2 regions of the Paenibacillus sp. FSL R5-0519 genome follow, and region 2 is predicted to be linked to the other one. Evidence: a T-box and tRNA genes for the amino acid it is inferred to sense, from the RefSeq annotation. Region 2 holds a T-box; the other holds one or more tRNA genes.

Region 1 (12,267 bases), 820 kb from region 2:
GGGATCTCCGCCTGTGGTTGGGGTATACGTCACTGCATATACCGTAGTCTCATAAGCTCCAATAATCTTTGCTGTTGCCCCCTTCATGCCCGACATGTGATCGGCACTCATCATTGCCTGGCTTCCTACTGGAAAGGTGGGATTGCTTTTCTCACGCAATCCTTCCGGCAGCTCTCCAGATTCAGAATGGTGCATCTCACCTGCGGTGGCTGTATGACTGTCATCGTTACTCTCTATAGTCTGCTGAGTCTCCTTGCCACATCCACCCAAAATCAAACTGCTTACGATCAAGATAGTTGATATGTTCATTAAGTACTTTTTCATGTGTCCGCACTCCTTTAATTGTATTTATACCCTTTATTATACCCCCTATAGGTATATCGCAATCATAATTATTGTTTTTTCCGGATAAGGCGCATCTTACAACGGAGCAAAATAAATCAAAAAAGCCTCCGATTTCTCGGAGGCTTCTTATCAAGAACAATTCATTTCAGTGATTACACCTTACGCCAGTTCCACGTTTACATTCACGTTCCCTTTGATTCCTTTGGAATATGGGCAGTAGTCATGAGCAAGTTTCACAAATTTCTGTGCTGTCTCCTCATCCAGACCGAGAATTTTAACTTCCAAATCGACTTGAAGTTTCACGCCGTTATCCTCAGAGTCCGTCACCAACATCACGGTTGCAGCAACAGTACTTCTTTCAATTTCAACTTTGTGTTTTTTCAATTGAAACTCCAGTGCGGAGTTAAAACAAGCGCTATACCCTGCTGCAAACAACTGCTCCGGATTGGTAGCTGTCGTCACTTGTCCTCCCAGTTCAGGTGGTGCAGCAACATCCAACATAAACACGTTATCTGGAGATTGTACGATTCCTTGACGTCCACCTGTATTGATGACTGTTGTTTCATATAATGTTTTCATTTGTAAAACTCCTTTAGTTGAATGGATTTATGTTGACTAAAATTCGACTTCTCTTGTGTCGCTAACAATTACATTGTACACAATTTAATTGTGTATGTAAATAGATGATGTAAAAAAATAATACAGTTTAATGCTGCGTTTAAATGAATAGCGATGATGAGGATTATAATTGTAGTCATCAGATAACCTAAGTTGAACTTAAGGAGGAATAACACGTTTGGAGAATAATTCATTTCTAACCCCGGACAAGCCCAAACATAAATCCAGGGCTCTCTATGAGGTGCTAGCTGTATCAACCAAACTCGGCCTGACTTCATTTGGAGGACCGATCGCTCATCTTGGTTACTTTCATGAAAAATATGTTCGCCGTAGAAAATGGATGGATGAACGTAGCTATGCAGATTTAGTTGCGCTATGTCAATTTTTGCCCGGACCTGCCAGCAGTCAAGTCGGGATTGGAATTGGCATTATCCGCGGCGGATTGCTGGGGGGACTGATGGCTTGGCTTGGTTTTACACTTCCATCTGTCATTGCGTTAGTCTTGTTCGCTTTCCTTCTGCAAGGATTTGATATCAGCAGCACTGGCTGGATTCACGGTCTGAAAATTGTTGCTGTAGCTATTGTCGCTCAGGCGGTATGGGGTATGGGGCAAAAACTAACTCCTGACCGCTATAGGGCAACCATTGCTATCTTTACTGCAGTGGCGACTCTTGTGTGGCAGACTGCATTCACTCCAATCCTTTTTATTGCGATAGCAGGCGTTATAGGTATGATCCTTTTTAGTAGAATGACCGAGTTTAAAACAGTAGACTTGTCTGTCCCTGTGAATCGTAACTTGGCAATCGTCTGTTTGGCTACGTTCTTTGGAATTCTGATCCTTCTCCCGTTACTCACTCCCTTTGATCGTTCGGGGTGGCTGTTATTCTTTGATAGCTTCTACCGTTCAGGATCACTCGTATTTGGCGGAGGGCACGTTGTGCTTCCGTTACTGGAACGTGAATTCGTTCCTGCAGGGATGATCAACAAGTCCGACTTTCTGGCGGGATATGGAGCAGCACAAGCTGTACCCGGACCATTGTTCACCTTTGCCGGTTATTTAGGAGCGATGATGCGTGGGGTTTCAGGAGCTTTGGTTGCAACGATCGCTATCTTTTTGCCAGCTTTCCTTCTGATCGTAGGCGCATTGCCCTTCTGGAGTGCTTTATGTAAAAGCTCAAAAACCCAAGGAGCATTACGCGGAATTAATGCAGCTGTTGTAGGTATTTTGCTGGCGTCGTTGTACGATCCACTCTGGACAACTGCGATCCTGACGCCTGTTGATTTTGCACTGGTATGCATGTTGTTTCTAATGCTCGTTTTTTGGAAAGCACCACCCTGGATCGTTGTCCTTGCAGGTGCAGCATGCGGTACAATGATGAACCTTCTCTAAATAAAAAAGGTACCCCAACACTGCACTTCTTTTTCAAAGCGTCCGTGTTTAGGTACCCTATTACTGCCAGTAAGTTATTGACCGATCCATGCAGATCATCTTTTTTTCTCTTTGTCATTCCAATTCAAGTTTCTCAAATCCGAGCTGGCCTAGCTTGTCTACACTCTTTCTTCAAATCAGGCTCCTTGTTCGTCTTCCGACTGCTCCCCAGTTTGATTAGTTACTCCAGATATCCACTTTCATCTGTGCACATTTGAAATACTTGGCCTCAGCCTTGCTTGTGGTGAGTTTCAACAGACATTGCAATTCTCCATGTTGGAACAAACCACCACTCAGGTCAGCAGCAACACCTCCATACTGATCATCCGCACCAAGCCATACGGAAGGTCTTTCGAACCCCGCCGAGAACTGTAACCCGGTGCAGAGCAGCACAGTGAGATTCTTACGGTTCTGCGCTTCATCTCCTGCTACGCCATGTGTGGTGAAAAAAACCATGTTTTGCTTAAAATCCGTGTACGTTCCATCTGCTTTATAGGCACGGACCATCCCATACTTCTGATTCACGTTTTGAAAAAAGGTGATACCGGCCTTGCTATCCTTCGATTTAATGCCAACCTGAACCGATATTCCAATATTGCCGTTGAATTGTAGCGCTTCCAAAGTGACTGCAATTGCTGTTACTTTGGAGCTGTCAATTAGATGTTTCATTTTCAACTCTGCCGTCGCTCCTGCTGTGGTCGGTGTTGTAACGGTTATGGTCCCTCTGTCGGGTAAAGGCTCAAACGTAGGGGTGCCCACAACCTCCACCCAATCCGGTAACGTTCCGTATAGAAAATCGGCCACAAGCTGCTTGTGGACCTTTCCAAAGGGCACAATCTGACCCGCTGCATCACGTATAATCATCTCTACACCCCCACCGAATAAGCTACACCGATATTATGATCGGTATTGTAATACACGTACACTACCCCGTCCATAACGGACACCATCAAGGATTGCATATTGGTCGTTTCCCAATTCAATGTAGGAAAATATATATCTGTAGGTTTGTCCAGCAATTGACGGAAGTCTGCGCTGATCTTGGCAATGGCAGGCCGAGCTACAGTCGTAACTCCACCGGAAGCATAGGCCGATAACATACCCAGCCACCACATGCTCCCTTTGTACATAAATACACCTGCATTGGGTCTCGAAATGTTTTCTTCCGCTGATAAAGTCGCATCATTACCACCCATTAATGGTCTTGGATCAGCTAACCAACTACGTCCGTCATGAGAATACCATATACATTTACGTCCAAAATCCCCACCGCCCATCACCGAGAAACCGATCCATTTGCCGCCATTTCTGAAACACGAGAAGTAACCGGTATGACCATCACCTGGGAAACCGGGAGGTTTGTCCAGAATCAAACCCACTCTTGTCCAGTTAATCATGTCTACAGAGGTTGCAAGTGCCGTTGATTGATTGATCCCCAGTCCGTTTTGTTGATAATACATAAAGAACAATTTTTCTTCATCGTTCCAGATCACAAATGGCGTTTCGGTCGAATTGCCAACTACGGTATCAAGATACACTTGTCCGTGTTTGGTCCATGGTCCTGTCGGGCTGTTCGAGTAGGCTAGTCCAATTCCTCCGATGTGATTATGGTTGGTAGAATACGTAGCATAATAATCTGCTTTTGCATCAGGGATAAGCCCCTTTACCTTGATCGCCCGAAACCAATAGATCGATTGAAGACCCGCCATTGCAGCGGTATATATAGGATTGTCCATTTTTTTATCAAATTGAGGCGTGTACATCCGTCTGGATTCTTCATCGCAATAATCATATGGCGCAATGGCCCTGTTGGCCTTTATCGCTGCGCCCAGTGCTGCCTGAGCAATATTTTCAGTCATAGACATGGGAGCTCAACTCCTTCGTGAACGGGATATTACCCGTTACCAGTCGCGAATATAAAACATCCGAAGCGTTCATTAATAGGATTGAAAAATCAACAACATTAGCCTCATTCGCAGCCGGCTCCTGAGTAATACGAATGATAGGACGAATTCTAGCATTATATGAATACGCTTTCATTTTGTTCATTCCTTTAGTTCCTTTACCTTTGTAATCAGCCACTGTGCCTTTCATTGGTACGCTCGGATAATGTTGATCCTTCATATTAATCCCTCCTATTGTTTTCTCCCGATAAGTATATTCATGAAGTTACTTTTATGTTAAAGCATTATGCCCATCTTGCAGCCTATTATTCTAAGTCTGATTTTTCATATAACCAATGGTTTGCTTATGTTCACAAGACGAAACAGGCTAACCCATAAGAATAGGCTAACCTGTTTGGATGAAGAAACTGCAAAACTAACTACTTATTCCTCCGCAAAAAGTGGAGATAGGGGATTCGCTAATTTTTTATCGAATTTCTCTTTGCCTTGGTTATCCAATACATAGTACTGGTAAAAGTCATTCGTGAATCCAATAGACTCCTCCATTTTCAGCATAAAAGCTTCAAATGCCGCATTGCTCAGATGATCCTCATTCCAGAAATAGTGAAGCATTAATCGATTCTGGTTATAGGGATGTTTAATAACATATGCACCAGCGGCGAGCGGTTGATTCATCGTATTTTTCCAAGGAAAACCCGTCTGTTTTGTCCGATCCATAATGTTGAGTTTTAAAGCCTGGACCAATCCGTTAGTCTTGGCGTTACCAATGACAATAAGGTTGCTGTTACCGATCTCTTTTTTCATCTTTTGCTTCAGTTCCTTGCGATCCCTTACAACGTCGTACCTTATACCGCTCATATCAAGAAATCCGGTCAACTGATCAACCATATTTTCCTGCTGTTTGGCTGCCAGCTTACTCCCCTCATCACTGAGCACAATGATTAATTTCTCGCCTTGAAGGACTTTATCCATCAATCGATTCATTACTTCATAAGGCAGATTAGGGATCATACCCATGACAGCCTGATACTGCGCTTGAAAGATATCATGCACATATGCGGCTGTCTCTTCCTGTGATAATTGGTATTCAGGCTTTAAGACAAAATCAGGCTGATATAGGGCCATTTGCATTTCGGTACGTACTTCCTTACCAAGCACATCTTCAATGGTTTGAAGAAGCCCCTCAATCGTCGCATTTTGGTACACGTATCGTTTGAAATATTCTTTCATAAAGTGATCAAACTTCTCTTCACCGACGGAACGGTAAAGCTGGTATATCGCTTGTCGCCCTTTTTGATAGTAGAGCAGATTGGCCAAGTCCCCTACTTCATCATTTGTTGATGCAATGGTCATATCTACGGGGCTAGTATCAAACTGTATGGATCTAAAACCATTTAGCTTATCTCCCTGTTTCTCGGCAAAATACACCATGGAGAAATCGGCAAAGCCTTCATCCAGGAAGGATTCTGTCTCCGAATTATTACCGATCAGTGCATGGAACCATTGATGTGCTATTTCATGAACAAATGTTGTATCTTCTTCGGGAACCGCGCTGTCATGAATCTGTCCCATCTGAATCAGCCTCGCATATTCTACGGCAACGCCTTGTACATACGTTTCGACAATTCGGAACTCAGGATAGGGATACTTGCCGTATTTCTCACTATAGAAATCAATGACCTTAAATGCCTGATTAATGTACCGGTCAACGATCTCTTTCTTGGATGGATCATCGTTGAAATAATAGTATTCCACCGTCAGACCGTTACGGGTAGCGCGCTCCACTTGAAGATTAGGACTGGCAAAGAAAACAAACTCTCTCGTATTCTCGGCTGCAGCAGACACAATCTTACGTCCATGTTCTGTACTGTCTTGAGTGGTGATAGAGCCAGGCATGGCTACCTGATACTCCTCAGGCACATTAAATTGGACTTCAAAGTCCGACGAGGTGTAATAATCGCTCTCGAATATTCGACTATACGGTGCCTTATTCCACTGCTGCTTGACCTCATCATATACAGACATTACCGGGAACCAGTGTGCACCATTAATTATATCCTTGTAATAGGAAACCCGCTGTGAGCCATAAGGTATCTTCAGATGGAATTCTAGTTGGAAAGCTACAGATTCGCCTGGTTTAACGGGTTCTTTCAACTGTACAGTCAGCGCTTGATTTTCCTTATGGAAGTCCAGTGACTGGCTATTTGCTGTTACAGCCTGAATATCAATGCCACCCAGAAAGTCCTCCGCTGTCTTCTCCGGATGATCTTCACTAATCTGTTCATTGTTCTGTTGGAACATGCTCGCCTGTGTAGACTTGGAGAGGTTCGCATCAGCATATGTATGCAGGACCAGTTGCTGGAGTGTATCCTTGCTTGTGTTGCGATACGTTACCTTCTCGCTCCCCTGGATCGTCATGTCTTTCTCATTCAGCCGAGCCTGGATCTGGTATTGAATCGGGGACTGCTCTAGGGAGTCTTTGTGTGTGTTAGGCATGTTCGTAGATACAGGTGTCGGGACTGCTTGCGCGGCTGCAACCCCCATGTTGGCAAGTGGGCTTGCTGCCAGTATGAAGGCCAGTGCACCCGCGATTCCTACTTTGGCTAACTCTGATGTAAATGGGTTTGAATAATTCATAAGTTCTCTCCTCTTTGTCGTGTCTGTTGACCTCAGAACCAAGTATAGAAGAGGAACCTTACGTTGAATTTATGTTTTATTTAAGTTTTGTTTAAAAAAGAGGAAGAGAGGATGAAAGAATCGGGAACTGATTCATATTTGTATGTAAAAAAAGAAAAGAAGCCTTACATCGTAAGGCTTCTCGTGTATGATCTGTAGTGGGCTCGAACCACTGACCCCGACCCTGTCAAATAAGTGAGCTCTTGATATCCTTACTCTCTCTGTATAGATGACCGAGTAATTCTTTTATTCCACCCTTGATTTCAACCAATATTTTATCTTTGCTAATGTAGACCACCTCTAGCAATGTGCTTAACATCATTTTCTTCTTTTCTGTAGATGCATTTGTAAATATCTCCCCCCAAACTGGGAGATCATCTTTTAGAGTCTCCATCTCTGATATCTCCATTTTTTTGGAGGATAACAATTGCTCTATTCCCTTAATATCTTCAGAAGTTTTCAGAATTTCGTTTTCTTTTTTCTCGATAAGAGCATTGAGCATTTCTGGCTTGAATGCACTCTTACCCATTATAGCTTTTGGAACCTCAGCGTTTAATACCACAAGCTCCTCATAGTGCTCTTCCAGTAAATTTTGCATTGTTTTAATTCTTTCCTCTTCTTGATTAAAAACTTTCTTTTTTATCAATTCAATTTCCGATTGAACATCTATTGTTCTGAGTTCACTTAAGTATACCTCCACGCTTTCTAAGACTTGTCTCTCTACCTTCTTTGAAGAAAATGTTGCCTGTCCGTTACAATCCGTCTTTCCTTGCAATTTTCCACTACAACGGTAACTTTTATTCTGATTGTATCTGACTATTTCTCCATTAGCTGCTTTGTATTTATTTACAAATGTAGTCGTGGTCAATCTAGAATTACAACAACCGCATCTAGCTATTCCAGTTAAAAGTAAACTTCCTTTAGTGCTCATGGGAATGGAATTATCATTTCTTTTTGGATTCTTAGGGTTCTTTTTATCCCTTATATCCTGTACACTATTCCAATCCTCTTCTGAAACTATCATTAATTCAGGGATTGGTTTTGAAAATATATCGTCTCCTTTTTCTTTTCTGTATCTCATTACTCCTTTGTAAATTGGATTCTTAAGTATAACGTTTACAGTAGGAGCACCCCATTGTTTTGCTTTTCTTGTCGGAACATTTTTTTCGTTTAGAAGTTTAGCTATTCTTAATTGTCCGTAACCTTCTTTAAGCACTAGTCGGAATATTTCTTGTACGATCTTTGACTCTTCTTCGTGCTTGCACAGTTTTTGCAGTGCTTTTCCTTTTTTATTTACATTACCGGAATCAACACTTTTATACCCGTAGGGAATACCTCCTCCCCTGAAAATACCATCTTCGACCATCTGTATATGTTTTTCATTGACTCGTTCAGAGGTCTTCCTACTTTCATCGCTTGACTGCCAAAATCTTAAGTAGTTGACCATCCGATCGGTGTATGCTTCAATTTTTTGCTGACCTTCTATTACAGACCACATTTCTACCCCTTTGTTTACAAACCACTCAAGTACAAAGGGAGTCTCATCATCTTTTCTTCCAAGCCTATCAAACATAAATACCAACAAGACATCGAATAAACCATTCTCTGCATCCTCTTTAGCCTTTTGGATAACATCACGCTTCGAGGCAGGTACTTTAAAACCTGATACCCCTTTTTCGGTATATTCCTTAACTAGCTTCCATCCCTCTTGTTTCTCTACCATCTTCCTGCATGCTCGTTGTTGCATTGGAATATCGTTCCCGTCCATCTGACCTTTTGTGGACACTCGATATAGTGCCGCAACACGCTTTATTTGTCCCATTCCATCAACCACCATATCTTTTTTCTGTATTATTTTTATCGATGACCGTAACTACTTTAACTGCTTAATTTAATCCAAATTATACCATTAAGTATATTTATTATCAACAAAAACCACCTACATATATTATCAGAGGTGGCCATAATGTTATATAAAAAAACAACTCCTCTTGAGATATAATTCTCAAAAGAAGTTGCCCTTTTTTTCATATAGGACGAGTGGGGATCGAACCCACGACCCTTACCCTGTCAAGATAATGCTCTCCCGCTGAGCTATCGCCCTGTAATAAATAGGATGTATCCATCACGATCATAATGCTATCTTTAGCTGAGCTAACAGATCATGATATATAATTATTTCCCAATCAAGTAACAGTATCATATCAAGTAACCGTGTTCATTGTCAATGATTTATTTGGTTATAATTCACCCAAAATGGTGCACAATAAAGGAAGATTACCATATCTACAACGAGGTGAATTCTCTATGAGAAACTTAACAAAACGGTCAAAATCCAATACACATACATTTACCAAATGCTTCTTTTTTTTCGTTGGGCTTATGATTGTCATGACAACCGTCACCGGTTGCGGCTTGGAACGGGATGAACATACGGTTCAATTCCAACAGTTAAAACAACCCAATGAAAATGTTGAATCTCTGCCCGTCTGGCTGGACGTATACTCCAAATCGGTAGTTCAAGATGTATATTCTCCGCGAGGAAGCAGTGAAGTTTTGCCGTGAAGATTAACAGGTTAGTTACTCCTCTTCATCCCACTTGCGTGAGTATGCTTTCTTGGTAACGTAATACAACAGAGCAATCATTCCCGCCGACATTAACAATGTAATGACCATGATGCCTGCCATGCCCATCACTACCCCCTCCTCTCCCAATATGTTCCAGACTTCACTATACAGGAAAAACATTTTTTTGTATAATTCAGTCTGATATGTCGCGCAAGAGCAGAAAGAAGGAATGGAATTGGCAGCTGAGATTAGTTATGTATCGACAGAAGAACAACTGAAGCAAGCCCTGGAAATTCGCCATCACGTTTTTGTGATCGAGCAACAGGTGCCTGCCGAGATTGAGATTGATCAATATGATGTCATCAGTCCAGATGTGCATCATGTATTGTTAAGCACGGATGGACAAGCTGTAGCCACAGGACGTCTGATCTATTACAGCAAGGATACGGCCAAAATGCAGCGGATCGCGGTGCTTGAATCTCATCGTTCATTCGGTTATGGACGCGTGCTTCTGCTCGCGATGGAGGAGCTGGCACGTGAACTTGGCTTATCCTATTCTGTACTGGATGCGCAATGTCAGGCACAGAAATTCTATGAAAAACTGGGCTATGAAGTGATTTCGGAAGAACCTTTTTATGATGCAGATATTCTGCATGTTCGTATGAAAAAGAGTCTGTAAAACTTCGGCATTGGCATGTCTGATCAGCATATGATGCATACTTCCCATGAATTCGGATAGGCTAATCAGGTAAGCAGATTCCTATCTCGTCATATAAGGAGAGTGTGACATCATGGATCAAACAACACGCGAGAGTTTCACAGCCGTACAGAAAAATGGCGACGGTGACCTGACAGCATTTCAGACTTCAGCAGGACGTGTACTGGATTATCAGCAGGCACTTGCAGAAGTAAAGGCTGGCGCTATTGCCGGTGTGAATGTATTTAAAGGCAAGGATGGCGAAATGTACATTCGCGGCGATGCCGACGGTGACCCAACCAACAACCTGGACCAACTTCCCCATTTCTAAAATAGATGCACACGTCGTATGTGCACAGTAAGCGCCGATCCGGATATCCGGGTTGGCGTTTTCTTATTAGAATTAGTAGTCCGTAAAATATTTTACGGAGTCCCCGGAAGGTTGGCTTTTGCGAATCGGCTGTTGTACCTGTTCCCATGCCTGCAAAATCTGTATCCCTTCGAGCGTAGACCGATTCTCCCACGCGATGTGCCCTGTGCGTTCAAGCTCCAGCAATGACTCATGAATGTAAGCTCTGCTTCGTCCCGTCTTGGTCTCCAGTTCATCCATACGCGGCAGCCTGCGCTGTTGTCCTGCATAGTTCACCATAATACGTAAAATCTTGCGTTCAAAGTCGTTCAGCATACTTTACCTCCCCATTCAGGTCCTTAACAGGACGCCATGCCAGAATACCTTGCTCCAGAAAGGTTCGGGGTGAGCCTTCTTTTCCCACTGATGCTCTAATCATCCCGCCACGTACACTGTTAATTCGAATCTGTCGCTGCGTAATCTGCCCTGCACGATCCATGTAGACAAGCTCCACCATCTGGCCAATATATTTCCCTAGCATAATCATCCCTCCGATAAGAACGTTTGTTTGTATTTCATATTATATGCGAACATAAGTTCTTTGTTCAATAGTAAAAAAAGGATTTTGTAAAATAAAAAAACCAGACTTCCACCTTAACGATCAAGGGAGTCTGGTTCCTCTAATAATGCTGCTCATATAACTACGTGACTTGTAATGACCCAGTTCAGTAACGGATCAGTGTCGATCCGATTCCGAAAATTGTACTTTCTTTAATTGCTGTGTAGACGGATTAAAATCGACATTCACATAAACTGCGAATTGCTTGCCGTCTTTGGCACGAACCCATAGCTTGAACTGTTCCCGTGACTGATCCGCTGTTAGAGAGGTACGACCGATATGCTTATAGTCCAAAATATCCACATTGTACTTTGTCTGTGTTTCTTTGACCGCAATAATTCCCCACTTCGCATAATCGGGGATGGCGGAGCCAGTGCCTGATGTAATTCCGGCTAAACTCAGGACTACCGACATGACGGTAACGATGAGCATTCTCATTTCACTCACTCCTTGGGACAATATGTTTCTGTTATATTGCCCGTCCGGGTTTCATTTTACACGAATAAACGAAAGATCCAGGCCAGTGGCCTTAGGGAAAAAGGAACCACATGAACAAGCCGGTCAAACGAATCAGTAGGCTCCGTCCGGAAACTCATTCCACAGTCACCCGAGAAAACGTGTTGTTGTGTCTTCGGCTCCTCAGGACGATCCAACCCGTATTTCTTTTCAAGTAACTCCCGCGTATCTGCATCCACTTGAACCTCGTTCGTAACGTCTTGTGCTGTGGCAGGCTCGCTGCTTGTGTACATCAGAATTATTAGAAACATCACGATCCCAACTATTTGTATCCAACGCTTGTTCATCTTTTACTCCTTTAATGAATTCATGACTCTCTTCTCTATATAACGCAAAGACTCGTTCGAATGTCTGATTATACATAAAAATCGCCGTATTGGAAATAACAGAAGAGAGAAGAGTTGAGGCCTACGTTATGCGTTGCTAAAGTCCCATTTGGTTGGTTTTTTGTTTAAAAAATCCAAATTACGTGTAATAGGCCATGATTGAGTAATTTCACAATTACGCAACCGCACACGATCTGCAATACCAATTTGAGGAGGTTAC
Region 2 (12,267 bases):
CAGCCACACCTTTACGTTCATTTAACAAACGTGCAAGCATCTGGGAACGATGCAGAATCGGAATGTTGAGCTCTGCAGCTGCTACCCGTTCCACATTATCAGCAGGCGCTGCCGTAGAGTATACAACCAGGTCTGCTCCAGTGACGTGCTCTGCTGTATGGCCGATATATATTTTCGCTCCCTTGGCTGCCAACTTCTCGGTCAACTCCTGTGAAGCGACATCCGATCCGGTAACGGTGTATCCCATTTCCAACATAACTCTAGCGATGGCACTCATGCCATATCCGCCAATCCCTATAAAATGAACGTGTTCCGATGTATTTAACAAAACTTTCACCAACCTTTTTCAGAATCGGTTTGATGCAAAAGGGCTGCCCGCACATCCGCAATCAGGTACAGTGTGCCGGAGACCACCCCCAGATCCTCCGCTTCCGTCCGTGACTTCAATAGATCAAGAGCCTTTGCCCATTCGGGCTCGACGATGATTTCCAGTTCCTGCTTCGCAAAGGCGGGACGTACCCGTTCGACAATCTGCAGCAATTCATCTGCAGCCATTTTGCGTCGGAAGTCTGGCTCGGTCAGGATCAGCGTATCCACTAGTGGCAGTATATGCTGCAAATATGATTCGTGATGCTTATTTGCCAACATACCCATCATCAAAATTAACTTGTTGTGAGCATAGACATCCGTAATGCTCTTGGCCAGCGACTCTGCCCCTTCCGGATTATGTGCTCCATCGAGCACAATTCGGGGTTCATCGACGACTTTTTCGAATCTTCCTGCCCAGAAAGCATTCTCCAGTCCAAGTGCGATATCGTTGTCATCCAGCATAAATGCCATGTATTGTCTAAGCAATTCGAGCACCATCAGTGCGGCCGCTGCATTGTCACATTGGTGTGAGCCCTGCATGCGGATGCGAACGTCCAGGTCACGAAAAGGGCCTGTAAAATGAAAAGATTGTCCGTTCTCATTACTCTCCAGTCGATGATAAGAGAATTGATCTCCAGCCAAATACAGGCTTGATTGAAGCTGCTGTGCTTTCTCCTGAATCACTTTCACAGCTTCGGGTTGCGTCGCGCAGGTTACAACGGGTACTCCCGGCTTGATAATGCCTGCCTTTTCTCCAGCGATCTGCTCAATCGTATCTCCAAGCACATCCGTATGATCCATACCAATGTTGGTGATGACGGACACAACAGGCGAAACAATATTCGTTACGTCCATCCTTCCCCCCAGCCCCGTCTCCCATACCACAACATCAGGGTAGCACTCTTCTGCATAATACAGAAGCGCGAGAGCCGTAGACACCTCAAACATCGTTGGGGAACCAAGCGGTGTAGATGCCATTTCCATAACCAGCGGTCGCAAACGGTTAGAGATCTTCAACAGTGTCTCTTCCGGAATATCCTCGCCGTTGTATTGAAAACGGTTCGTAAACTTGGTGATATACGGCGATGTAAAGGTACCCACATCATATCCAGCCTGAAGAAGCACTGACGTCAAAAAAGCGCAAGTCGAACCTTTGCCGTTCGTTCCCGCGACGTGAATAAATTTGAGACGTTGGTGAGGATTGCCTAACATAGACATCAGACCCTCGATTCGTTCCAATCCAGGTCGGATGCCAAAAGGAATAAGGCCATTGATCCAGTCCACGGCCTCGTTATACGTAAGTAAAGGAGCTGCTGCATCTGTCCCGTCTAATTCCGTCATCTGATTCACCTTCGGTTCCGAGTTTGAGTGAAAAAAGCGGCCGGATGGCATACTGTCTCTCCATCCGACCCAAATATATTAACCTTTCAGTTCCTTGATTCGTGCGATCACTTTATCCCGTTTATCGGAATAATCCGCTTGCTTGGCGCGCTCTTCCTCAATAACTTTGGCAGGCGCTTTGGCTACAAAGCCTTCATTCGACAGCTTTTTCTCCACACGGAGTACTTCGCCCTCAAGGTTCTGCAACTCTTTCTCCAGACGAGCCACTTCCTGTTCGATATCAATAAGACCTGCCAGCGGCAAGTATAGTTCTGCCCCTGTGATGATTGCAGTCATTGCCTTATCCGGGGAGCTCAGATCCAGCCCACTATCGAACTCGGACGTGTTACAGAAACGTTTGATGTAATGACTGTTACGTTCGATGATGCTTGACACCTCAGGGCTATTTGCTTTTACCATCAATTCGATCTTTTTGCTCATAGGCACGTTCACTTCTGCACGGATGTTCCGAACTGCACGAATGGTATCCATGAGCAGGTTCATCTCTGCAACAGCCTCTGGATTCTCAAAAGCAGGATCATATACCGGCCATGCTGCCAACGTAATCGTCTCACCTTCATGCGGCAGATGCTGCCAGATCTCTTCGGAGATGTATGGCATAAACGGATGAATCAGGCGCATGGTCTGATCCAGCACATAAGCCAGTACGGATTGTGTTTTCTTCTTGGCAACCGGATCTTCCCCATAGAAGGACAGTTTAGCGAACTCAATGTACCAATCACACAGGTCATCCCAGATAAAGTTATACAGCACACGACCTGTTTCCCCAAATTCATACGCTTCGATTAGACGCGTAATATCGCGGGAAGTTTCGTTCAGACGGTGCAAAATCCAATAATCCGCTGTACCAAGCTCTCCGCTGATGTCACGATCCTCATAAGTGAATCCTTCCAGATTCATCAATGCAAAGCGCGAAGCGTTCCAGATCTTGTTGGCAAAATTACGAGCCTGCTCCACCCGTTCCCAACGGAAACGGAGATCCTGCCCTGGCGTGCTGCTGGTTGAGATCATGTAACGCATTGCATCTGCACCATATTTCTCGATCACATCCAGCGGATCTACACCGTTGCCCAATGATTTGGACATTTTACGTCCATCTGCATCACGAACAAGACCATGCATCAGCACATCCTTGAACGGAATCTCATCCGTGAATTCCAGTGCAGTGAAAATCATACGTGCAACCCAGAAATATATGATGTCATACCCTGTCACAAGTACACTTGTCGGATAATAACGTTGCAGATCTTCCGTATCTTCCGGCCAGCCTAATGTGGAGAATGGCCATAAGCCGGAGCTAAACCAAGTATCGAGTACATCTTCGTCCTGTCTGAGCTTGCGTCCTGCATTCTCTGGTAGCGTTGTCGGATCTTCAGCAGATACGATGATTTCACCCGTTTCCTCATCATACCAGGCCGGAATACGATGTCCCCACCACAGCTGACGGGAAATACACCAGTCACGAACGTTCTCGATCCAGTTCAGATATGTTTTCTCGAAACGGTCTGGAACAAAATTAACCCCTTCGCCGCTCTGTTGTTTCTTGATCGCTCTCTCTGCAAGTGGCTTCATCTCAACAAACCACTGAGTAGACAGATACGGTTCAACAACAGCGCCGGTACGTTCACTGTGTCCAACCTGATGCGTATGATCCTCGATGTTGATCAATATGCCTTGCTCTTTCATATCAGCAACAATCTGCTTGCGGCATTCACTGCGATCCAGTCCCTGATACTTACCAGCTTCTGCATTCATTGTGCCACTCTCATCCATAACCGTAATCTGTGGCAGATCATGACGGAGACCTACTTCAAAGTCATTCGGATCATGTGCAGGCGTGATTTTTACTGCACCACTTCCGAACTCTTTATCCACATAATCATCAGCGATAATTGGAATTTCGCGTCCAATGATAGGCAGTACAAGGACTTTGCCAATCATATCTGCATAGCGTTCATCCTTCGGATGAACAGCGACCGCTGTATCACCCAGCATCGTTTCAGGACGCGTTGTTGCTACTGTAACGTAGCCACTTCCGTCTTTGAGCGGGTAACGCAGATGGTACAGGTGACCCTGAACCTCTTTATATTCAACCTCAATGTCAGACAGGGCTGTCCGGTTCACCGGGTCCCAGTTAATGATGCGTTTGCCGCGGTAAATAAGGCCTTTTTCATACAGTTGAACAAATACTTTGCGAACCGCTTGGGACAGACCTTCATCCAGCGTAAAACGTTCACGTGAGTAGTCAAGGGACAAACCCATTTTGCCCCATTGCTGACGAATGGTTGTGGCATATTGATCTTTCCAATCCCATACTTTCTCCAGAAACTTCTCGCGTCCCAGATCATAACGAGTCAGACCTTCTTCACGCAGCTTCTGCTCCACTTTGGTTTGGGTAGCAATACCTGCATGGTCGGAACCCGGAAGCCACAGTGCATCATAACCCTGCATCCGTTTGGTGCGGATCAGAATATCCTGTAGTGTAAAGTCGAGCGCATGCCCGATGTGCAGCATCCCGGTCACATTTGGGGGTGGAATTACAATCGTATACGGCTCGGCATCTTTACGTTGACCGGCTTTGAAATATCCGCGCTCCATCCAGGTGGAGTACCATTTGTCCTCTGCCGCCTTAGGATCGTAAGTGGTCGGCATTTCTGTTGCAGCTGATTTTTTTTCCTCAGACATGTGTCATTCCTCCGTTACTTCATCATCTTCGCCAAAAAAAACAAAAAAAACCTTTCATCCATCAAAGGACGAAAGGTTAGCTTTCGCGGTACCACCTTTGTTTCACGCCGACAGCAAGATAGACTTCCCCTTCTGTACATGACGTGACACTTCAAGCAGATAACGGCTGCTACCGGCCCATCCTACCTCAGCAATAAATGACGATACATCTCATTCATCCCTTGTATTCAAACAGGCAACTCCCGGGCGACTTCGATCAGTTGGTTCCTGCGGAATCTCACAGCGTTGCGATTCCACTCTCTGAAAGGTCATACTGTCTACTACTCCCGTTCCACGTTGTTCTTCAAAAAACCTACACACATCATACCTTGCTCGTGCGCGATAGTCAACCTGACAACAGCGGATAAAGTGCGCTGGAATGCAGGTTTAGGGCAAATCATGCAAAAACCCGCAATCCTCAAGGGGATCACGGGTTATAACGAAGGCTTTAACTACGGATTAAGGGATGTACAATATCTGACCTTCTTCCACAACTTGTTCAGATAATCGATTATACAACTGAAGTTCCCTCGTGCTCAATTGGTATCGATCCGCAATGGCATCCAGTGTATCTTCCCGCTGGACAATACACAGTTTCACCTTACGGAATGGCGTCTGGTCCACAATCGTCCCCAGGAACAGATTCTTCCATTCCACATCCTCAGGTGCATACGTTTCTTCCTGTATCACACCGGCTGGTACCTCTTCGTTTCTCTCCACTTCAGCATCTCGTGCTGATCTGCCGGAGGATAACAAGGAAGAGATCCCCACACCCTCCGCTTGTCTTGGAGCGGATTCCTTTTTACTGCCAAAAGCAACCTTCATCTCCGGCTTGTCTTCCGTCTCAGCAACAGGTTCAGGGACAGATGCTTCGTTCTGCACAAACTCATCTACCTCAGTCGCTTCAAAAGACTGGCGTTCTTCCTCTGCATTGCCTGCTTCGGACGTACCGAATACACCTTGCCAGTTCTCCGCTTGTGGTTCAACCGGAACATCAACTGCCTGATTCTCCTGCTGAGGTACAGATCTCGCTGATTCGAAATGCCATACGTCCGGTACATCTGGTGCTGCGAACTCATTAGATGATTGAGCAGCAGGTTCTCGGACTTCTTGATCTGAATTTCTAGGCTCTGTAGGCAATGCATCCACGGAAGGCTCGGACCACGCTGAAGACTCATCTTCCAGAGGAAGCAATGGTTCCGACTCTGGGTAAGAAGCTAACCGATCAGCCGTCTCAGCCATAAATGACGAGATGGGAGAAGGTTCACTGTATGGCTCCTGGGATGCCAGTTCATCTCCATTCGCTGTCAGAGATGCAGGATCTTCGTTTACATCAGGTTGTCTGTTTTCGTTAGCGTACTCCGCACTTTGCTCCGCCGATTGAAGTGGCTCCGCCGAGGATAAGTTCGCATATTCCTGATGATATTCCGGGGCACCATAGGCAAGCTCTGCTGCATTCGCAAGTCTCTCTTCCTCACTCCGCTGGAGCAGATACTCTTGTGCAAATGTGTTGGGATCGCTATCTGTCTGTTCTGCTTCATCGGAACGGTTGGATTGCTGAGCATCCGGTGAGTGGACTACTGTAAACTCATCTGCCGACCACATTTGCGGCTCTTCAGCATGAAAGCCCTCGATGCCTCGCAGCGACAACACGCCAGTAATGTTCAGACTGCGGTTGGACAACAGATCCACGTCAAAATTTTCGATCTCAATGGAAATATCCTCAATCGATCTGACTCGGTTCAGCGGCACTGTAATCTCCACGGGAATGAAATGTTTGAGCTCTTCTGAAGCCTCATTTTCTCCTCTGTACGCACCTGTAAGTAAAAGATGTCCTCTTAAGGTGGCATGATCATCCTGCCCTATGACTTGAATGCGCGGGTATAGTTCAATCTCCTCCAATTCCTCAATCGCAGGAACTCCCTCAGACAAATGAACGCGCTCATAAATATCGAACCGCAAACCATAAGGTTGATTCAACAAAGGTGGCGTCCTCCTTTCGGCATATGTTCACCATGATCCTTCTCATGGGACTGATCCATGGTCCAAATCCTTCGTTACCCCATCTATATGCCTTGAATGAGATGAGCATGCCACCTTTTGAAAAACCTTGCTATATAAAGCGAAATAGAGAATGTTGCACCTAGCCACTTCGATGACAGAATAACCTTCCGATCACTGTTATCCCCAGATTTTTTTGATTCCCTTCTTCAAAGGGAAAATCCGGGGATAGCGTATGCTTCCGAAGCAGCTTTCTTTCAGAAAGCTTTTAGGCGAACGCTCCGCTTCTTCACGTTATTTCTGTCCTCTCCGTTCTCGTGTCACTATTAAAGTTAGCTTTATATCATTTCTTTTCGCGCTCTGCCAGTTGTGTAAAATCGGACGGCCAAGGGTCATTTACTTCAATCATGGCTCCAGTTAACGGGTGGTTAAACTTCAACACTTCTCCGTGAAGCGCCTGTCGGCCAATGGCATCCGCTCTCCCACCATACAACTCGTCACCAATGAGCGGATGTCCTGCATAACTCAGATGTACACGAATTTGGTGTGTGCGTCCTGTGTCCAGCTTCAATCGTACAAGAGTTGCCCGTTCCCACACTTCGACGATCTCCACATGCGTAACAGCTTCTTGACCACCTTCAGAGACACGTCTGCGCTGTTTGTGATGTCTGTCCTTGCCAATCGGAGCATCAATTTTGCGCAGTTCTGGGGATAGTCGTCCCCCTGCAATGGCTACATAATGGCGACCAATCTCTTTGCGGCGCATCGCTTCATCCAGTTTGGCGAGAGCAAAAACATTTTTGGCATACAGGACAGGTCCGGTTGTATCCTCATCCAGTCGATGAACATGGCGTACACTTGCCTGTATTCCGTTCATCTCATAATAGGAGGCAACCACATGATCTAGCGTGATGGCCTGATCAGCGCGGCTTCCATCCGGATGCAGTTTCATGCCTGCCGGTTTGTGCATAACCAAGCAGAAATCATCCTCAAACAAGACCTCCGCCTCAGCCCAGCGTGGCTCGACATCGATTGGCTGGGACGCAAAAAGGGCCAGCCGAAGCCGGTCCCCTGCGAGTTGTATTCCTCGGTTTGCTTTAAGCTGACGTAGCAGTTTCTCCGGAAACTGAAGTTCAGACAATAGCCATTGCTCCGCAGCCATCTGTTTGTCCGAGCTGCCGGTTACGGTTTTGCCTGGCATCAGCTCAAGCCATTCCCCGCGGCGTTTCCAAGTTTTAATCGTCATAGCGATTGAAGAGCTTTACGATTCGCCTCGATCGTATCGTCAATATCCTGCTCCGTGTGCACACCAGAGACAAACATGCCTTCGTATTGCGAAGGCGCAACACTCACACCTTGATCAATCATGGCCGCAAAATAACGACGGAATTGATCCAGATTGCTTTCTTTGGCAATATCATAATTGGTTACCGGAACGGCACTGAAGAATGGACAAACCATGGAACCCACACGGTTAATGGTTATCTCGACACCCGCCTCAGATGCATTTTTCTCGAATCCGGCTTGCAGACGTGCAGACAGTGTCTCCAGACGGTCATAGACCTCTGGTGTTAACAATTTGAGCGTGGTATATCCTGCTGCCATAGCCAGCGGATTCCCGCTTAGTGTACCTGCTTGATAGATCGGTCCCGTAGGAGCAATCTGTTCCATCAGATCCCGGCGACCACCATAAGCACCAACCGGGAGTCCGCCACCGATAACTTTCCCCAGACAAGTCAGGTCAGGTGTAACCCCATATCGTCCCTGGGCACAGTTCAACCCTACGCGGAAACCCGTCATGACTTCGTCAAAAATAAGTAGGCTGCCATATTGCGTTGTCAAACTGCGCAAACCTTCCAGGAAGCCGGAAGCCGGAGGTACAACCCCCATGTTACCCGCCACAGGTTCCACAATAACAGCGGCAAGTTCTTCACCATAACGTTCAAAAGCAAGCGTCACGGACTCCAGATCGTTATAAGGTACCGTAATGGTATTCACAGCTACGCCTTCAGGCACACCTGGACTATCTGGCAGACCCAATGTTGCAACACCTGAACCAGCCTTGATCAGCAAGCTGTCCGCATGTCCATGATATGATCCTTCAAACTTCAGAATTTTACTGCGTCCGGTTACCCCGCGTGCCAGTCGAATGGCACTCATGGTTGCTTCCGTACCGGAATTGACCATCCGCACAATATCGATGGAAGGTACACGCTCACAGACCAGTTTCGCCATCTCGGTCTCCAGCAAGGTAGGTGCACCAAAGCTTGTTCCTTTAAGGGCTGTCTCACGCAAAGCTTCTACAACGTCAGGGTGTGCATGTCCCATGATGAGTGGACCCCACGATCCTACATAGTCAATAAAAACATTGCCATCAATATCGTAGATTTTGGACCCTTCGCCGCGCTCCGCATAGATTGGCGTAAGTCCCACCGATTTGAATGCGCGTACAGGGCTGTTCACCCCCCCGGGTATGTACTGCTTCGCTTCCTCAAACGCGCTGCGTGAGCGCTCATCATTACGACGATTACCTTGTTGTACAGTCATGTGTATCCTCCTCAATGTCGATTATTTTATTTCTCAGCCAACCAGCGAGAAGCGTCTTTTCCGTAGTAGGTAATGATCATATCTGCACCTGCGCGTTTCATGCTGAGCAAGATTTCCATGGCAACTTTTTTCTCATCAATCCAGCCTTGAATCGCCGCCGCCTTAACCATGGCATACTCGCCACTTACATTATAGGCAACAAGCGGAAGATCAAATTGATCCTTGATGGTGCGCATAACATCCAGATAGGAAAGGGATGGTTTTACCATCAACATGTCGGCTCCTTCCAGCACATCCGTTTCGGCTTCACGCAGAGCTTCTCGTGCATTGGCCGGGTCCATCTGATACGACTTGCGGTCCCCGAATTGTGGCGTTGAATCTGCTGCCTCGCGGAATGGGCCATAGAATGCAGAAGCATATTTTACAGAGTAGGACATGATCGGAATGTGACTGAATCCATTCTCATCCAGCCCGGCACGGATCGCTTGTACAAATCCATCCATCATGTTGGATGGTGCAATAATGTCCGCTCCTGCTTTGGCTTGGGACACTGCCGTTTGCACGAGCAGATCAAGTGATTCGTCATTTAACACATCTCCGCAGATGTGACCGTCAATCTCCACGGTGTGTACCATACCGCAGTGACCGTGATCTGTGAATTCACACAGACAAGTATCTGCAACAACCAGCAGTTCTGGGTACCAGGATTTGATCAATCTCGTCGCTTCCTGCACAATGCCATCTTCAGCGAAGCCAGATGAACCCACACTGTCCTTCGTCTCAGGAATACCGAACAATAACACGGCTGGAATTCCCAACTCGGCAATTTCTGTTACTTCTTCCTGAAGACGATCCAGCGAGAAACGGAATACCCCAGGCATGGATTTGATTTCGGATTTAACATTTTCTCCATACGTTACATAGATCGGTTGAATAAAATCATCCACGGTTAGATGGGTCTCTCTGACCATATTGCGAATACCTGTGGATTGGCGTAAACGGCGATGCCGTACAATTGGAAAACTCATACGTGTAAACCTCCCTGAAAGTGTAATAGAGCAAAAAGGGAAGCGCGCTGGTATCCTATCGAATTCAGCACGCTTCATATGTCAACATATTACATGTGTATTAATTACGAAGAGCGCCTTCTTTGGTGCTTGTCCGTTTCCAGTCGCATAGAACGGTGATCAAGCTATCCATCGTTGCTTCCTCTGCCATGAGTGTAACACGCAGTCCAGCGGCCTCTGCTGTCTTCGCTGTAACCGGTCCGATACATGCAACCTCCACATCTTTTAACAAAGGCAGCGGATCTTGCAATCCCATCCGTTTCAACATACTCATGAAGTTGGTAACCGTCGATGAACTTGTGAAGGTCACCGCATGTATACCGCCTTCTTCAAGCAGCTTGAGCAGTTCATCATCATCTTCACCAGCGAGGATCGTATCATAGATGATGGCTTCGGTGACTTGAAGTCCTCGTTCTCGCAGCTGGTCACGTAACCACGTACGAGCCAGATCACCGTGCGGAAGCAGGACTTTCTGGCCTTCCTTCAATTCACTCTCAAAAGCCTCAAGCATGCCTTCGGCCTGGAAAGGACCTTTGACAACCTCTGCAACGATGCCATGTTTGCGCAAAGCGTCTGCTGTGGATGGTCCTACGGCAGCAATTCTTGCCTGATGAATCGAGCGAATATCCTTGCCTTCCTGTTCCAGATGGCGGAAGAAGAACTCCACGCCGTTCACACTTGTGAAAAATACCCAGTCATAGGTATTTAAAGCACTGAACGCGTCTTTGACACTTTGCTGTGCAGATTCACTGGAAGGCATGACCGTCTCAATGACCGGAAACTCATACGGTTCGCCGCCGAGTTCCTCAATGCGATTCACGAGTTCACTCGCCTGACTGCGAGCACGGGTCACCAGAATTCGTTTGCCAAACAGCGGCAGCGCCTCTGCCCATTTCAACTGTTCCCGTTGATTCACGACATCCCCTACCACAATAACAGCAGGCGGTTGGAAATTGGCTGCGATCACTTTCGCTTCTATATCTTCAAGGGTACCTGTAATGGTATCCTGTTCCGCTCGTGTTCCCCAACGAACCAGTGCTACTGGTGTTTGTGCTGGACGACCATGACGAATCAACTGTTCGCTGATATAGCCAATTTTGGCAACACCCATCATAAATACAAGTGTACCCGTCGCATTCGTCACTTTATCCCAATGGATGCTGCGATCGAGCTTGTCCGGACTTTCATGCCCCGTAATGATGGAGATAGAGGACGCATAGTCACGGTGTGTCACGGGAATTCCGGCATACGCGGGCACACTTATCGCAGCTGTTACCCCAGGCACAATCTCAAATGGAATGCCGTTTTTGTGCAGCAAATCCGCCTCTTCGCCCACGCGTCCAAAGATCGTCGGATCGCCACCTTTAAGCCGTACCACAACTTTGCCTTCCAGAGCCAGATCAACCAACAGTTGATTGATCTCTTCCTGTTTCATCGTATGCCGATCCGGGCGCTTGCCCACATAAATCTTGACCGCGCCAGGTTTCATTTGTTTCAACAATCTCGGACTTGCCAAACGATCATAGACTACAGCATCGGCTTTACCGATGGATTCCCACCCTTTTACCGTAATCAGCTTTGCATCCCCAGGACCTGCTCCTACCAAAAAGACCTTCCCCACCATGTCTTCATCCCCTAACTTCTGCCAGTATCTGCTCTGCTCCCCGTTCGATCAATCTCCAAGCCACTTCTTCTCCCAGACGAACCGGGTCTTTGCCAGTCAGAGCTTCCTTAAGAATCAGTCCACCATCCGGTGTACCGACCATACCTGTTAATTGTAACGTGTTTTTGCCATTCAGGGAATCTGCATCTTGCTGAGGCACCCACACCGCATGAGCACCAATCGGAACCTGACAACCCCCATTCAATACACTGAGAAAACGGCGTTCCGCCTGTACAGGAAATGCTGTCTCGGGATCATTATACAGCTGCAACAAGTGCAACAATTCCTCATCGTCTTCACGGCATTCGATACCAAGCGCCCCCTGGCCCACGGCCGGAAGGCAAGCTGTCTCGGTCAAGTACTCGGTAATCCGGTCTTCCCAGCCCATCCGGTACAACCCTGCAGCAGCCAGAATAATCGCATCAAGGCCTTCAGTCTCCAGCTTCCGCAGACGGGAATCGATATTGCCGCGAAGCGATTCCAATTGCAAATCTG

The links. A T-box is a leader RNA that pairs with one kind of tRNA and senses whether it is charged. The one in region 2 lies ahead of MKY73_RS05030 (valine--tRNA ligase), so its partner is inferred to be a tRNA-Val.
Region 1: it encodes a tRNA-Val, which carries the amino acid that the T-box ahead of MKY73_RS05030 (valine--tRNA ligase) is inferred to sense. The anticodon was not compared.

Annotation. Positions count from the first base shown of each region.
Region 1 covers NZ_CP150234.1:1,968,827-1,981,093, reverse strand. The annotation lists gene MKY73_RS09085 (YdhK family protein) at 1-324, opposite strand, end outside; gene MKY73_RS09080 (organic hydroperoxide resistance protein) at 505-924, opposite strand; gene MKY73_RS09075 (chromate transporter) at 1,142-2,353, shown strand; gene MKY73_RS09070 (hypothetical protein) at 2,570-3,256, opposite strand; gene MKY73_RS09065 (hypothetical protein) at 3,259-4,257, opposite strand; gene MKY73_RS09060 (hypothetical protein) at 4,244-4,516, opposite strand; gene MKY73_RS09055 (M1 family metallopeptidase) at 4,720-6,933, opposite strand; gene MKY73_RS09050 (recombinase family protein) at 7,160-8,794, opposite strand; tRNA gene MKY73_RS09045 (tRNA-Val) at 9,005-9,076, opposite strand; gene MKY73_RS09040 (hypothetical protein) at 9,280-9,537, shown strand; gene MKY73_RS09035 (GNAT family N-acetyltransferase) at 9,776-10,219, shown strand; gene MKY73_RS09030 (DUF3892 domain-containing protein) at 10,332-10,568, shown strand; gene MKY73_RS09025 (hypothetical protein) at 10,641-10,922, opposite strand; gene MKY73_RS09020 (hypothetical protein) at 10,906-11,127, opposite strand; gene MKY73_RS09015 (DUF3889 domain-containing protein) at 11,323-11,643, opposite strand; gene MKY73_RS09010 (hypothetical protein) at 11,700-12,008, opposite strand.
Region 2 covers NZ_CP150234.1:1,145,325-1,157,591, reverse strand. The annotation lists gene murC (UDP-N-acetylmuramate--L-alanine ligase) at 1-277, opposite strand, end outside; gene MKY73_RS05035 (folylpolyglutamate synthase/dihydrofolate synthase family protein) at 334-1,710, opposite strand; gene MKY73_RS05030 (valine--tRNA ligase) at 1,789-4,455, opposite strand; T-box leader at 4,517-4,798, opposite strand; gene MKY73_RS05025 (LysM peptidoglycan-binding domain-containing protein) at 4,954-6,477, opposite strand; gene MKY73_RS05020 (RluA family pseudouridine synthase) at 6,839-7,741, opposite strand; gene hemL (glutamate-1-semialdehyde 2,1-aminomutase) at 7,738-9,042, opposite strand; gene hemB (porphobilinogen synthase) at 9,069-10,070, opposite strand; gene cobA (uroporphyrinogen-III C-methyltransferase) at 10,171-11,733, opposite strand; gene hemC (hydroxymethylbilane synthase) at 11,738-12,267, opposite strand, start outside.